DNA from 2 places in the Streptomyces sp. NPDC002845 genome. Region 2 is predicted to be linked to the other one. Evidence: riboswitches for the same ligand, from Rfam matches in the RefSeq annotation. Region 2 holds a riboswitch; the other holds the start of a gene.
The links. A riboswitch is a leader RNA that binds a small molecule or an ion and turns the genes downstream of it on or off. The one in region 2 is predicted to bind cyclic di-AMP.

Region 1 (7,022 bases), on a different contig from region 2:
CGGTTCGCCTCCAGTCCGCCACCGGCCGCCCGAGCGTCGGCCCGGGCCAGCGCCCCGGCGACTTCCGCGCGCGTGCGGCGCTGGCCCGCCACGCGGCCGACCTCCGCGTCCTGGAACAGGCCGCCGAGATCCGCTTCCAGCGCCTGCACGCGCCCTTCCTCGACAACCAGGTCGTCCGCGCCTGCCGCACCCTCCCGGAGGCACTGCGCGTCCAGCCGGGCGCCCGCGCGGCCATACTCCGTACGGTGCTGGAGGGCGCGGGCGTGGCCGACCTCCCGCCCGGCTGGGGCGCCCCCTCCCACGCCTCCTCGGCGGCCGCGGCCCGCACGGGGCTCCGGGTGGCGGCGGACTCCCTGGTGACGCTCTTCGACACGCCGCTGCTTGCCGAGGCCGGCCTGGTCGAGGCCAGGGTCGTTCGCAAGGCCCTCCGGTCGGCGGCGGACGGCGAACCCCTGCCACTGGACGGCCTCGCGGACTTGGTCTCCCTCGAACTGTGGCTACGGCGCCTGCTGGCCCGCCGGGGAACCTGCTGGACGGGGACGCCCGCGCGACAGCGGGCGGTACCGGCGGGGATCGCGCCGCAGGGGAAGGCACTGGGGGCGGGGGCGACGGCTCGGCGGGTGTAGGGGGTTCGCATGTCCCGACGCCGACCGTGCGGCCACCGACCCGGACCCCGGCTCTCGGCTCTCGGCCTTCGGCTCTCAGCCCCCGGCCCCCGGCTCTCGGCTCTCGGCTCTCGGCCCCCGTAAAATCGTTCGCACTGTGACTGAGTCCCATTACACCGCCGCCCCCCACCACCACCCCCGCGCCAAAGGCGAACCCCGTTTCCCCGACGGGCCGCAGGCCGATCCGGCCGGGTCGCACTTCGAGCGGCGGATCCGGAGTTTTCAGCCTCGGCGGAGTCGGGTGACGGCGGGGCAGGCGGACGCGTTGCAGAGGCTGTGGCCGAAGTGGGGGCTGGACATCGACGGGCGGCGGACCCTCGATCTCGCCGAGCTGTTCGGGAACGCCAACCCCGTCGTCCTCGAAATCGGCTTCGGCATGGGCGAAGCGACCGCGCAGATGGCCGCCGAGGCCCCGGACACGAACATCCTCGCCGTCGACGTGCACACCCCTGGCCAGGGCAACCTGCTCAATCTCGCGGAGCGGAACGGACTGTCCAACATCCGGGTGGCCAACGGGGACGCGATCATCCTGCTGCGCGAGATGCTCGTACCGGACTCTCTCGACGGTCTGCGCGTCTACTTCCCCGACCCCTGGCCCAAGAAGCGGCACCACAAGCGGCGGCTGATCCAACCGGAATTCCTGACGCTGGCCGCGTCCCGGCTCCGGCCGGGGGCGATCGTGCACTGTGCGACCGACTGGGAGCCGTACGCCGAGCAGATGCTCGACGTGCTGACCGCGCATCCGGAATTCGAGAACACCCAGCCGGAGGGCGGGTTCGCGCCACGTCCGGCGTTCCGGCCGCTGACCCGTTTCGAGGGACAGGGACTGGACAAGGGTCATGTGGTGAACGACCTGCTCTTCCGGTGCGTACAGCACGACGGACAGAGCCAGGTACAGAACCGCGCACAGAACCAGGACTAGCACCCCACAGGCACCACAGAAGCCACAGTCAGCACAGAAGCACAGAAGCAGCACAGTCAGCAGAGACAGCACCGCACAACGCCCGACAACTCCCCGCCCCCGCCCCGCGAGGCATCCCCCGGCTCCGGCCAGGCCGGGCCTACGCGGCACCGTCGCGGGCAGCGCCCATCCCTCGTTAGGGTCGATGCCGTGGCCACCTTTCCTCCCTACCCGACGCACCCCAGCGGCCCCGGCGGTCAAGCCGCTTCTGTCGGCGGTGTGCGGCGGCCCGCGCACTGGTGGCAGAAGAAGTGGCTGCGGTACGGAGCCCTGATCACCCTGCTCGCGCTCTCCGGGCTGGTCATCCTCGCCCTCGTACGCGAACAGACCGGCACGGAAGGGTTCCTGGTCGGGCTCGGGCTCGCCGTACTGCCCGTACCCCTGCTGATAGCCGCGTTCCGCTGGCTGGACCGGGTGGAGCCCGGGCCCTGGCGGAACCTGCTCTTCTCCTTCGCCTGGGGCGCCTGCGCGGCGGCGCTCATAGCCATCGTCGCCAACAGCTTCGCGACCAGATGGATAGCGACGGCCACCGCCGACCCGTCCGGCGCCGACACCCTCGGGGCCACGGTCATCGCCCCCGTCGTCGAGGAGACCGCCAAGGCCGCGGCGATCTTATTGATCTTCCTCTTCCGCAGACGGGACTTCACCGGGATCGTCGACGGGGTCGTCATAGCCGGTGTCACCGCCACCGGCTTCGCCTTCACCGAGAACATCCTCTACCTCGGCACTGCCTTCGGCACCGACCAGCTCAGCGGCGACAGCGGGTTCGCGTCCGTCACTGCCGCCACCTTCTTCGTCCGCGTGATCATGTCGCCGTTCGCGCACCCGCTGTTCACCGTGCTCACCGGCATCGGCTTCGGGATCGCCGCCCTCTCCGCGGACCGCCATCACCTACGGCGCGCCCTGCTCCCCCTCTCCGGCCTGCTTCTCGCCATGGGCATGCACGCCCTCTGGAACGGGTCCTCGACCGTCGGGGAGTTCGGCTTCCTGGCCGTCTACGCCGTCTTCATGGTCCCCGCCTTCGGGCTGCTGACCTGGCTGGTCATCTGGACCCGGCAACGGGAACTGCGCACCGTACGCGAGGAGTTGCCCGCGTACGCCGCCGCCGGCTGGCTCACCCCGCCCGAGCCGTACGTCCTCGGCTCCATGCGGGCCCGGCGCCTCGCCCGGGAGTACGCCCGGCACCACTTCGGCCGCGCCGCGGCCCGCTCGGTCGCGGACTACGAGGCGTACGCGACCTCCCTGGCCTTCCTGCGGCACCGGGGCCGCCAGGGCCGCGCGGGCGTCGATTTCGTCGTACGGGAACGGGAGTTGCTCTTCGAGCTGTGGCGCCGCCGCGAGCTCGCCCGCCCCGCCCTGGCACACGCGGCCCGGTGCACGGCACCGACGCCGGTACCTGTGCCGATACCGCCACCGGTGCAGTGGCCCGGACACGGGCAGGGACACGGACAGGAAAACGGATACGGATACGGATACGGGCAGGGGTACGCGCCGACGGCGCCCTATCCCGCGTACACGGCGTACAACCCACACAACCCGTACAGGTCCTGACGGAACCTACGCCGAAGCCTCCGTCAGCCTCCCGGCCTCCTCCTCCGTCAGGGTCACGTCCGCCACCGCCAGCAGCGCCGGAAGCTGCTCCACCGTGCGCGCCGAGGCGATGGGGGCGGCGACCGTCGGCCGGCCGGCGATCCAGGCGAGGGCGACGGTGGCGGGCTCGACACCGCGGTCCCCGGCGATGTCGTCCAGGGCGGCCAGGACGCGTACGCCCCGGTCGGTCTCCAGGTGGGCGCCCGCGCCCACCGCACGCGGGCTCTCGACCGTCGTACCCGGCCGGTACTTGCCCGTGAGGAAGCCGCTGGCCAGGGCGAAGTACGGGACGGCGGACAGGCCGGAGGCGGCGACCACGTCCTGCAGGGCACCCTCGTACGTGGTGCGCGAGACCAGGTTGTAGTGGGGCTGCAGGGCCACGTAGCGTGCCAGACCCTCGCGGTCGGAGAACTCCAGGGAGGCCGTCAGGCGCTCCGGGGTGATGTTGGAGGCGGCGATCGCGCGGACCTTGCCGGCCTTCACCAGTTCGTCGAGGGCGGTGATGATCTCCTCGACCGGCACCTCGGGCTTGTCGAAGTGGGTGTAGTACAGGTCGATGTAATCGGTGCCGAGGCGGCGCAGGGAGGCGTCGGCGGCGGCCTTGATGTTGGCGGCGGACAGTCCCTGGTACTCGGGGTGCTGGCTGACCTTGGTGGCGATCACGACGTCATCGCGATTGCCGCGGGCCCGCACCCACTTGCCGATGACCGTCTCGGACTCCCCGCCCGAGTTGCCCTCGGCCCACGCCGAGTAATAGTCGGCCGAGTCGACGAAGTTGCCGCCCACCGCCGCGTACGCGTCCAGCACGGCGAAGGACTGTGCCTCGTCGGCGGTCCAGCCGAAGACGTTGCCGCCGAGGGAGAGCGGGAAGACCTCAAGGTCGGACGAGCCCAGCTTGCGCAGAGAAGTCATGGTCATGCTCTACGTCAACTGCCGGGCCGGGCAAGCGCATTCCGCACGACCGGCCCCAACAGCCTCGGGTTCCCCAAGATCCCGTAAAACCGGGAGCCTGGACTCACGACTCACGCCTTACGGGTTCAGCCCCTTGCTCTGCAGCCACGCCATCGGGTCGATCCCGGAGCTGCTGCCGGCGGTGTGGACCTCCAGGTGGAGGTGAGCGCCGGTGACGTTGCCGGTGGCGCCGACGCGGCCGATGATGTCGCCCGTGGCGACCTGCTGGCCGACGCTGACGTTGATGGAGGACTGGTGGGCGTACCAGATCTCCGTGCCGTCCTCCAGGGTGAGCACCGTCTTGTAGCCGTACGACCCGTCCCAGCCGGCCGACGTGATCGTGCCGCTGTGCACGGCCTTGATCAGCGTGCCCGTGGGGGCGGCGAAGTCGAGGCCGGTGTGGTAGCCGGAGGACCACAGGGCGCCGGCCTGGCCGAAGTAGGAGGTGATGGTGTACGAGGAGGTCGGCAGCGTGTACTGCCTGGCGAGCTCGGCGAGACGCTCCTCCTCGGCCTTCTGCCGGGCCTCCTCCTCCGCCTGCCTCTTCTCCTCGGCGGCCTTGGCCTCGGCCTCCTTCTTCTCCTTGGCGGCGAGTTCGGCGGCCTTCTCCGCGGCCTTGGCCTCGGCGGCCTTGGCGGCGGCGGTGTCGACCTGGTCCTGCTGGGACTCGGCCTGCTGGATGATGCGGGCGCGCAGTGCCTCACCGGCGTTGGTCGTACCGGAATCGGTGTCGGCCGTGGTCAGGCCGGCGCTGGTGAGCGGAGCCTCGGAAGCCTGCGGCTCTTCCTCCTCCTCGTCCGATTCCTCGAACACCGAGCCCACGCTCGGCAGGTCGGGCAGCGAGATGGACACCGGCGGCTTGCCGGTCTGCGCGGTGGCCATGCCGCCCGCGCCGACCGCGGCTATGACGCCGACGCCCAGAACCGTGGAGCTGCGGGCGAGTCCTCCCCCGCGCTGCTTGCTTACGCGGTGCCGGCCGCGAACGGGACGAATGGACTCCTCGGTGGGATTCCACTCCTGCCAGGGACCCTCGTCCTTGCTGTCGTAGCCGCCGTAGGCGAAGGTGTCGCCGCTGTGCTGGCTCGGCACGGACGGAGCTTCTGGGGCAGGCCGGTTGGACGCCACGTAGGCGTACTCCTTTCCTTCCTTCTCGCCTACCGGGTTAGCTGACGGGTTCGGAGCAGGAAGGTCTCCTACGCGCGTAAACCTGCCGTACTTCCACGGCGGCTTCCGCCCGATTCACCCCAAGGTGGTGGTTCCCCGGTTCCCTTACGGGATTCGGCGCGTGCGCACGGAGCCGCCTCTTGTGACGGCTGGGACAACCGCGCTGCGTTATCGAACGTTAATAGACCCCGGGGCCGTATTCCAAGCTGTTCCGGATGATCGATCAGTCTTTTGCGCTGGACTTACGGGCCATGAGGGGCCTAAATCGGGCGAGTTGACCTCGGCTCATAAACCTCGGCTCATCTGACGTTGTGTCAGTTGTTATGCGGAGGGGGGTCGGTCGGGCACGCTTTGTGACAACGATCAGCCGCGCAGAAAGCCGCCCACGCCCACGCAAAGCCGAGGGCCGGAACTCGAATGAGTTCCGGCCCTCGGCCATCAGTAGCGGGGACAGGATTTGAACCTGCGACCTCTGGGTTATGAGCCCAGCGAGCTACCGAGCTGCTCCACCCCGCGGCGATGTCTCAAGTGTACGCCATCCGCGGACCGCCCAGCACCAGGGTTTACGGCGGTGACCTGTCACCCGGGGATCGGCGACCTGTCACGCAGGAATCGGTGACCTGTCACCCGGGCAACAGGTGGCGGTTCGGCTCCTTCGCCCGCTGCTCGTACTCGGGCAGGACGAGCACGTCGACCCCGGCGTCCGCGAGGAGTCCGCTGCCGTCGGCGGCGGTGACGAAGGTGTCGGGCTCGCGCCAGGCGGTGACGACGCGCCGTACGCCCGCGTCGAGGATCAGTCGGGCGCAGGGGGAGGCGGGGCGGGAGGCGCGGCGGGCGCAGGGCTCCAGGCTGCTGTAGACGGTGGCGGAGGCGAGGCTCGGGTCGGCGGGGTCGAGCTTGGCGAGGGCGGCCTCCTCAGCGTGGACGACCGGGTCGGTGCCCTCGCGGGAGTGACCGCGGGCCAGCTCCGTGCCGTCGGCCGCGACGATCACCGCGCCCACACTGAAGGCCGTCCGCGAGGGCGGGCACTGCGCCGCCAGCTCGCAGGCCAGCTTCAGCCAGTGCCGGTCGGCGGCGGAGGGCTCGCTTCTGGCCCCCGGGACCGTGGGGACGTACCGCATGAGGACGACGTCACCGACGGGCCGGGTCTCCAGGAGCCGCATCCGGCCGGTCGGGCCGCCGGGGTACGGCCCCGTCCCGAACATGCGGGGCGCGTCCGCCTCCCCCACGAACACCGGGGCGACGGCGAGCTGCAGCTCGTCGGCGAGCCCCTGCTGGAGCAACTGGGTGTGGACCCGGCCGCCGCCCTCGACCATGAGACGCCCGATGCCGCGTACGGTGCCGAGGTGGTCGAGGACCGCCCGCCAGTCCAGCTCGGGGCCGAGGGCCACGACGTCGGCGGTGTCGCCGAGCCCGCGCAGCCGTTCGGCGCCCTTGTCCGTCGTATAGACGACCTTCTCGCCGCCCGTGTGCCAGAACTGTGCCGTCGGGTCGAGGTCCCCGGACGCGCTGACCGTGACCTTGAGCGGGTACGCCGGGAGCCCGGCGGCGACCCGGGCGGCGCGGCGGTCGGACGAGTTGACCAGGAGCCGGGGGTTGTCGGTGCGCAGGGTGCCAGCGCCGATCAGGATCGCGTCGCTGGCCGCCCGTACCTCGTCGACCCGGTCGAAGTCGGCCGGGCCCGAGAGCAG
Region 2 (7,022 bases):
TTGTGGACTGCCGCACTGACAACGCGGACCAGGGCCCGGCGTCGGCCGCCCGGGCCGACGTTCCCGGGTGCCGTCCGGGTCCACCGGTGCCGCCCTGGTGGCACGGCCGCCGACGGGCCACGACGGCGCACGTCAACAGCGTGCCAGAGCTCCCGCACCACCGCTGTGCCCGTCACCCCGGTCTCGCTCTCGGCGTACGGTCACCGGGAACTTCGCCAGGCGTCCGCACGCTTGCATACAGTGGCAGGACCGGCAGGAATTCTGCACTTTCAACGAATGCTTCCGCGATCGAAGGGACGTACATGCCCATGGGTCACACGGCCACAGCCGAGGCAGGCTCCGGGGGCCTGACAGCGACCGAGCACCGCCTGGCCAACGGCCTTCGCGTGGTGCTCTCCGAGGATCACCTGACCCCGGTCGCGGCGGTGTGCCTCTGGTACGACGTCGGCTCCCGTCACGAGGTCAAGGACCGTACCGGCCTCGCCCACCTCTTCGAGCACCTCATGTTCCAGGGCTCGGCCCAGGTGAAGGGCAACGGCCACTTCGAGCTGGTGCAGGGAGCGGGCGGCTCGCTGAACGGCACCACCAGCTTCGAGCGCACCAACTACTTCGAGACCATGCCCACGCACCAGCTGGAGCTCGCCCTCTGGCTGGAGGCCGACCGCATGGGCTCCCTGCTCGCCGCGCTCGACGACGAGTCCATGGAGAACCAGCGGGACGTCGTCAAGAACGAGCGCCGCCAGCGCTACGACAACGTGCCCTACGGCACCGCTTTCGAGAAGCTGACCGCCCTCGCCTACCCGGCGGGCCACCCCTACCACCACACCCCGATCGGTTCGATGGCGGACCTGGACGCGGCCACCCTGGAGGACGCGCGCGCGTTCTTCCGTACTTACTACGCGCCCAACAACGCCGTACTCTCCGTGGTCGGTGACATCGACCCGGAGCAGACGCTCGCCTGGATCGAGAAGTACTTCGGGTCCATCCCGGGGCACGACGGCAAGCCCGCGCCGCGTGACGGGACGCTGCCCGAGATCATCGGCGAGCAGCTGCGCGAGGTCGTCGAGGAAGAGGTTCCCGCGCGCGCGTTGATGGCCGCCTACCGTCTCCCGCACGACGGCACGCGCGCGTGCGACGCGGCCGACCTCGCGCTGACGGTCCTCGGCGGCGGCGAGTCGTCCCGCCTCTACAACCGGCTCGTACGGCGCGACCGTACGGCCGTCGCCGCCGGATTCGGCCTGCTGCGCCTGGCCGGAGCGCCCTCCCTGGGGTGGCTCGACGTGAAGACCTCCGGCGACGTCGAAGTCCCCGTCATCGAGGCCGCCGTCGACGAGGAGCTCGCCCGGTTCGCAGAGGAGGGCCCCACGGCCGAGGAGATGGAGCGCGCCCAGGCCCAGCTGGAGCGCGAGTGGCTGGACCGCCTCGGCACGGTCGCGGGCCGCGCCGACGAACTGTGCCGCTTCGCCGTCCTGTTCGGCGACCCGCAGCTCGCCCTGACCGCCGTCCGGCGCGTGCTCGACATCACCGCCGAGGAGGTCCAGGAGGCCGCCAAGGCCCGCCTGCGGCCCGACAACCGTGCGGTGCTCGTGTACGAGCCGACCATGGCCGAGGGCGGGGACGCCGAGGCAGCCGATGACACCGCCGAAGCCGCGGTGACCGACGAGAACGAGGAGTCGGCGAAGTGATTGAGCTCGCGACCATGGAGTTCCACCCGCAGCCCCGGGCCGGTGAGGCCAGGCCCTGGGCGTTCCCGGCACCCGAGCGCGGCACGCTGGGCAACGGCCTGACAGTGCTGCGCTGCCACCGCCCCGGCCAGCAGGTCGTCGCCGTCGAGGTGCTCCTCGACGCGCCCCTGGACGCCGAGCCCGCGGGCCTCGACGGCGTCGCCACGATCATGGCCCGTGCCTTCTCCGAAGGCACCGACAAGCACTCCGCCGAGGAGTTCGCCGCCGAGCTGGAGCGCTGCGGCGCCACCCTCGACTCGCACGCCGACCACCCCGGCGTACGCCTGTCCCTCGAAGTGCCCGCGTCGCGGCTCCCGAAGGGGCTCGGTCTGCTCGCCGACGCTCTGAGGGCACCCGCGTTCGAGGACAGCGAGGTCGAACGCCTCGTACGGAACCGGCTGGACGAGATCCCGCACGAGACCGCCAACCCGGCCCGCCGTGCCGCCAAGGAGCTCTCCAGGCAGCTGTTCCCGGCGACCTCGCGCATGTCGCGCCCGCGCCAGGGCACCGAGGAGACGGTGTCGGCCATCGACTCGGCGGCCGTGCGCGCCTTCTACGAGAAGCACGTACGCCCCGCCACGGCCACCGCAGTCGTCGTCGGCGACCTCACCGGCACCGACCTCGACGCGCTGCTCGGCGACACCCTGGGCGCCTGGACCGGCTCCTCGGCCGACCCGCGTCCGGTGCCGCCGGTGGCCGCGGACGACACCGGGCGCGTCGTCGTCGTCGACCGCCCGGGCGCTGTCCAGACGCAGCTGCTGATCGGCCGCGTCGGCGCCGACCGGCACGACCGGGTGTGGCCCGCCCAGGTGCTCGGCACCTACTGCCTCGGCGGCACCCTCACCTCCCGCCTGGACCGCGTCCTGCGCGAGGAAAAGGGCTACACCTACGGTGTGCGGGCGTTCGGGCAGGTGCTGCGTTCCGCGCCCGGCGGCACGGGCGCCTCGATGCTCGCCATCAGCGGCTCCGTCGACACACCGAACACCGGCCCCGCGCTCGACGACCTGTGGACCGTGCTGCGCACCCTCGCGGCCGAGGGCCTGACGGACGCTGAGCGGGACATCGCCGTGCAGAACCTCGTCGGGGTCGCGCCCCTGAAGTACGAGACCGCGGCGGCCGTCGCGAGCACGCTCGCCGACCAGGTCGAGCAGTACCTGCCGGACGACTACCAGGCGACGCTGTATCAGCAGCTCGCCGCCACCGGCACCGTGGAGGCCACCGCGGCCGCCGTGAACGCCTTCCCGGTGGACCGTCTGGTGACCGTCCTCGTCGGCGACGCCGCGCAGATCGAGGAGCCCGTCAGGGCCCTCGGCATCGGCGAAGTGACCGTCGTTCCGGCCGAGTAGAGCCGAGGTCGCGACAGGGGCCCTGGTGACGAAAGAGTCACCAGGGCCCCTGTTTGTCCGTATTGATGGAGGAGATTGCCTGAATGACCTGTGGCATGCGCTACAAAACCCTTGATCCGTTTGTCGTTTGAAAGATGGTCCACTTAGCGTCGGTCCGGCTGTTCGTCAGGCAGTGCGCCGCGCCCGCGGCACCGGACAGTCATCGCCGAGTCCCCGTACGGCGCGAGCCAGGGGAGCCGGGGACCCAACCGCAGTCCCTGGGGTGAATCGGACGCCCTTCACGAAGTGAAGGGTCTCCGTAGGAGACCTTCCTGCTCCGAACCCGTCAGCTAACCCGGTAGGCGAGAGGGAGGGAAAGGATCAGCCACTTCATGGCGTTCACCCGCGCCACCGGGAAGCACCGCGGTCCCGGCCGTGTGAAGCGCACGACCACGAGGACCGTGGGCGTCGCCGCACTCACCAGCACCGGCGTTATCGGCACCCTGGCCGCCCCGGCGCTCGCCGCGGAGACCTCCGCCGAGCAGACCGGACTCACCCAGATCATCGGCATCGGGGACGTGGTCGCCGAGCAGATCGAGACCCAGGCCGCCGCCCAGCAGCAGGCCGCCGAGGAGGCCGCCGCTGCGAAGCGGGCCGAGGAACTCGCGAGGAAGCGGGCCGAGGAGAAGGCCAAGGAGGAGCGCGAGGCCAAGGAGCGCGCCGCCCGCGAGGCCGAGCGCCGGCGCCTCAACTCCTACGTCGCCCCGGTCAGCGGCTCGTACGTCTCCACCGGCTACATGGCCGGCGGCGCCGTCTGGTCCTCCGGCAGCCACACCGGCGTCGACTTCCACGCCGCCTCCGGCACCCCCGTCCAGGCGGTCGGCTCCGGCACCGTCGTCGAGGCGGGCTGGGCCGGCGCATACGGCTACCAGGTCGTGATCGAGATGAACGACGGCACGTACACCCAGTACGGCCACCTGTCGTCCATCGGCGTCGGAGTCGGCCAGGCGGTCACCCCGGGCCAGCAGATCGCCCTCTCCGGGGCGACCGGCAACGTCACCGGCGCGCACCTGCACTTCGAGGCCCGCACCACGCCAGAGTACGGCTCGGACATCGACCCCGTCGCGTACCTGCGCTCGCACGGCGTGAACGTCTGACGACCGGCGCGCCCGGTTCCGGCGACCGGCCCGGCGACTCGCGAAGCCCCGGCTCACCGAGCCGGGGCTTTCGCCGTCGCCGCGCACCTCTTGTCCAAAAAATATCCATGGATTCCGGCCCGCCATCGGAAATTCCGGCTCTCTGCAATAGAGTCACTCGAACACACGTCAATCATCGACGTTTCACGGGGATTAAGGCGGAGGTCGGTCATGCGTATTCCGGCGCACTCGGTATGCACGGCGATCCGTGATGACATCGTCGCGGGTGTCTACGAGCGCGGCAGCCGGCTCACCGAGGAACTGCTCGCGCGCCGCTACGGCGTCTCGCGCGTCCCCGTGCGCGAGGCCCTGCGCACGCTGGAGGCCGAGGGCTTCGTCGTCACCCGCAGGCACGCGGGCGCGTGCGTCGCGGAGCCCACCGAGCAGGAGGCCTCCGACCTGCTGGAGATGCGCATGCTGCTGGAGCCGCTCGGCGCCGTGCGCGCCGCCCAGCGTCGCACCGAGGCCCATCTCAAGGTGCTGCGCGGCCTGGTGAGGCTGGGTCAGGAGCGGGCCAGGCGGGGCAACAGCGAGGATCTGCGCTCCCTGGGCGGCTGGTTCCACGAGACGCTCGCCCAGGCCTCCGGCAGCCCCGCCCTGACCTCGACGCTCTCCCAGCTGCGGCACAAGATCGCCTGGATGTACGCCGTCGAGGCGCCCGCCAACCCCGTGGAGTCCTGGGCGGAGCACGGCGGGATCGTCGACGCCGTCGCGCGCGGCGACAGCGAGCGGGCCAGGGCGATCACGGCCCTGCACACCGAGCGCGCGACCGCCGCGCACCGGCTCCGCTTTCCTGCTGGGCCCGGCGGTCCGGATCGCGTCGAGCGCGTGAGGACTTCGCAACATCCCGTAAACATGACGAGCCTGCGGCATTAACACAGAAGCCGTATACAAAGAGGGTGTAATTCGCGGGGGATTATTTCTGCTGCCCGAGATACGGAAATGCGACAGAAATGTGAAGGGCCCGCCCGATAATTCGGACGAGCCCTTCGGTGTGTGCGTGACGCTTTTGACGTCACCCTGACCGCGGAACGGTCGGAGGGTTCCTCAGACGGTCTCGGGAAGTTCTTCGAGTCCCTCGGAAACCAGCTTCGCCAGACGGTCGAGCGCGGCGTCCGCGCCCTCGGCGTCGGAGGCGAGGACGATCTCCTGGCCACCCTGGGCGCCGAGGCCCAGGACCGCCAGCATGGAGGCCGCGTTGACGGGGTTGCCGTCGGCCTTGGCGATCGTCACGGGGATGCCGGAGGCCGTGGCGGCCCGGACGAAGATGGAGGCGGGGCGGGCGTGGAGACCCTCGGCCCAGCCGACGTTGACGCGGCGCTCAGCCATGTGATGCTGCCCTTCGGTGTTCAGGTTGTCTAGACCAGTTTCCCATATCGTGAAGCGTCGCCGGGTCGGGCCCACGGCCTGACCGCGCCCCGGCTTGCGTTCCCCAAGACTGCCTCGCGCCGCTGTCGTACGCGAGCCTTACGCTGGGGCCCATGCAGACCTCGTCGGACCGGCACGAGTACCCCGCCCACTGGGAGGCCGACGTGGTGCTGCGTGACGGCGGCACCGCACGCATCCGGCCCATCACCGTCGATGACGCCGAGCGCCTCGTCAGCTTCTACGAGCAGGTCTCGGACGAGTCGAAGTACTACCGCTTCTTCGCGCCCTACCCTCGCCTGTCCGCCAAGGACGTCCACCGCTTCACGCACCACGACTTTGTGGACCGGGTGGGACTCGCGGCCACGGTCGGCGGCGAGTTCATCGCAACCGTACGCTATGACCGGATTGACTCCGACGGCATGCCCGCCTCCGCGCCGGCCGACGAGGCCGAGGTCGCCTTCCTCGTCCAGGACGCCCACCAGGGCCGTGGTGTCGCCTCCGCCCTCCTGGAACACATCGCGGCCGTCGCCCGCGAGCGCGGCATCCGCCGCTTCGCCGCCGAGGTGCTGCCCGCCAACGCCAAGATGATCAAGGTGTTCACGGACGCGGGGTACCAGCAGAAGCGCAGCTTCGAGGACGGTGTCGTACGCCTGGAGTTCGGCCTGGAGCCCACCGACCGCTCGCTCGCAGTGCAGCGCGCGCGTGAGCAACGCGCCGAGGCGCGGTCCGTGCAGCGGCTCCTCGCGCCCGGCTCGGTCGCCGTCATCGGCGCGGGGCGTATGCCCGGGGGCGTCGGCCGCAGCGTGCTCGGCAACCTCAAGGACGCCGGCTTCACCGGTCGGCTGTACGCCGTGAACAGGGCCGTTCAGGAGAAGGAACTCGACGGCGTCCCGGCGTACCGCTCCATCGGCGAGATCGGCGAGCCCGTGGACCTCGCGGTCGTCGCCGTACCGGCCGCGCACGTCCCCGAGGTCGTCACCGAGTGCGGTGAGCACGGCGTCCAGGGGCTCGTGGTCGTCTCCGCCGGGTACGCCGAGAGCGGCCCCGAGGGCCTGGAGCGCCAGCGTGAACTCGTGCGCCACGCGCGCACGTACGGCATGCGCATCATCGGCCCCAACGCCTTCGGGATCATCAACGCGTCCCCCGGCGTACGGCTCAACGCCTCGCTCGCCCCCGAGATGCCGCGCCCCGGCCGCATCGGCCTGTTCGCCCAGTCCGGCGCCATCGGCATCGCCCTGCTGTCCCGGCTGCACCGGCGCGGGGGAGGGGTCACCGGGGTCACCGGCGTGTCGACGTTCGTGTCGTCCGGCAACCGGGCGGACGTGTCCGGGAACGACGTCCTGCAGTACTGGTACGAGGACCAGGACACCGACGTCGTCCTGATGTACCTCGAATCCATCGGCAACCCG

Region 1: linked by a shared signal. The riboswitch ahead of ACWD3C_RS14615 (M23 family metallopeptidase) and the one ahead of ACWD3C_RS17695 (M23 family metallopeptidase) in region 2 are both predicted to bind cyclic di-AMP.

What each region holds. Positions count from the first base shown of each region.
Region 1 covers NZ_JBSFUU010000017.1:19,461-26,482, forward strand. The annotation lists gene ACWD3C_RS14595 (asparagine synthase-related protein) at 1-626, shown strand, start outside; gene trmB (tRNA (guanosine(46)-N7)-methyltransferase TrmB) at 763-1,587, shown strand; gene ACWD3C_RS14605 (PrsW family intramembrane metalloprotease) at 1,777-3,177, shown strand; gene ACWD3C_RS14610 (aldo/keto reductase) at 3,184-4,128, opposite strand; gene ACWD3C_RS14615 (M23 family metallopeptidase) at 4,246-5,292, opposite strand; cyclic di-AMP (ydaO/yuaA leader) riboswitch at 5,304-5,461, opposite strand; tRNA gene ACWD3C_RS14620 (tRNA-Met) at 5,774-5,847, opposite strand; gene ACWD3C_RS14625 (dihydrofolate reductase family protein) at 5,955-7,022, opposite strand, start outside.
Region 2 covers NZ_JBSFUU010000021.1:120,257-127,278, reverse strand. The annotation lists gene ACWD3C_RS17705 (M16 family metallopeptidase) at 309-1,685, shown strand; gene ACWD3C_RS17700 (M16 family metallopeptidase) at 1,682-3,070, shown strand; cyclic di-AMP (ydaO/yuaA leader) riboswitch at 3,264-3,429, shown strand; gene ACWD3C_RS17695 (M23 family metallopeptidase) at 3,442-4,206, shown strand; gene ACWD3C_RS17690 (GntR family transcriptional regulator) at 4,417-5,121, shown strand; gene ACWD3C_RS17685 (HPr family phosphocarrier protein) at 5,293-5,574, opposite strand; gene ACWD3C_RS17680 (bifunctional acetate--CoA ligase family protein/GNAT family N-acetyltransferase) at 5,727-7,022, shown strand, end outside.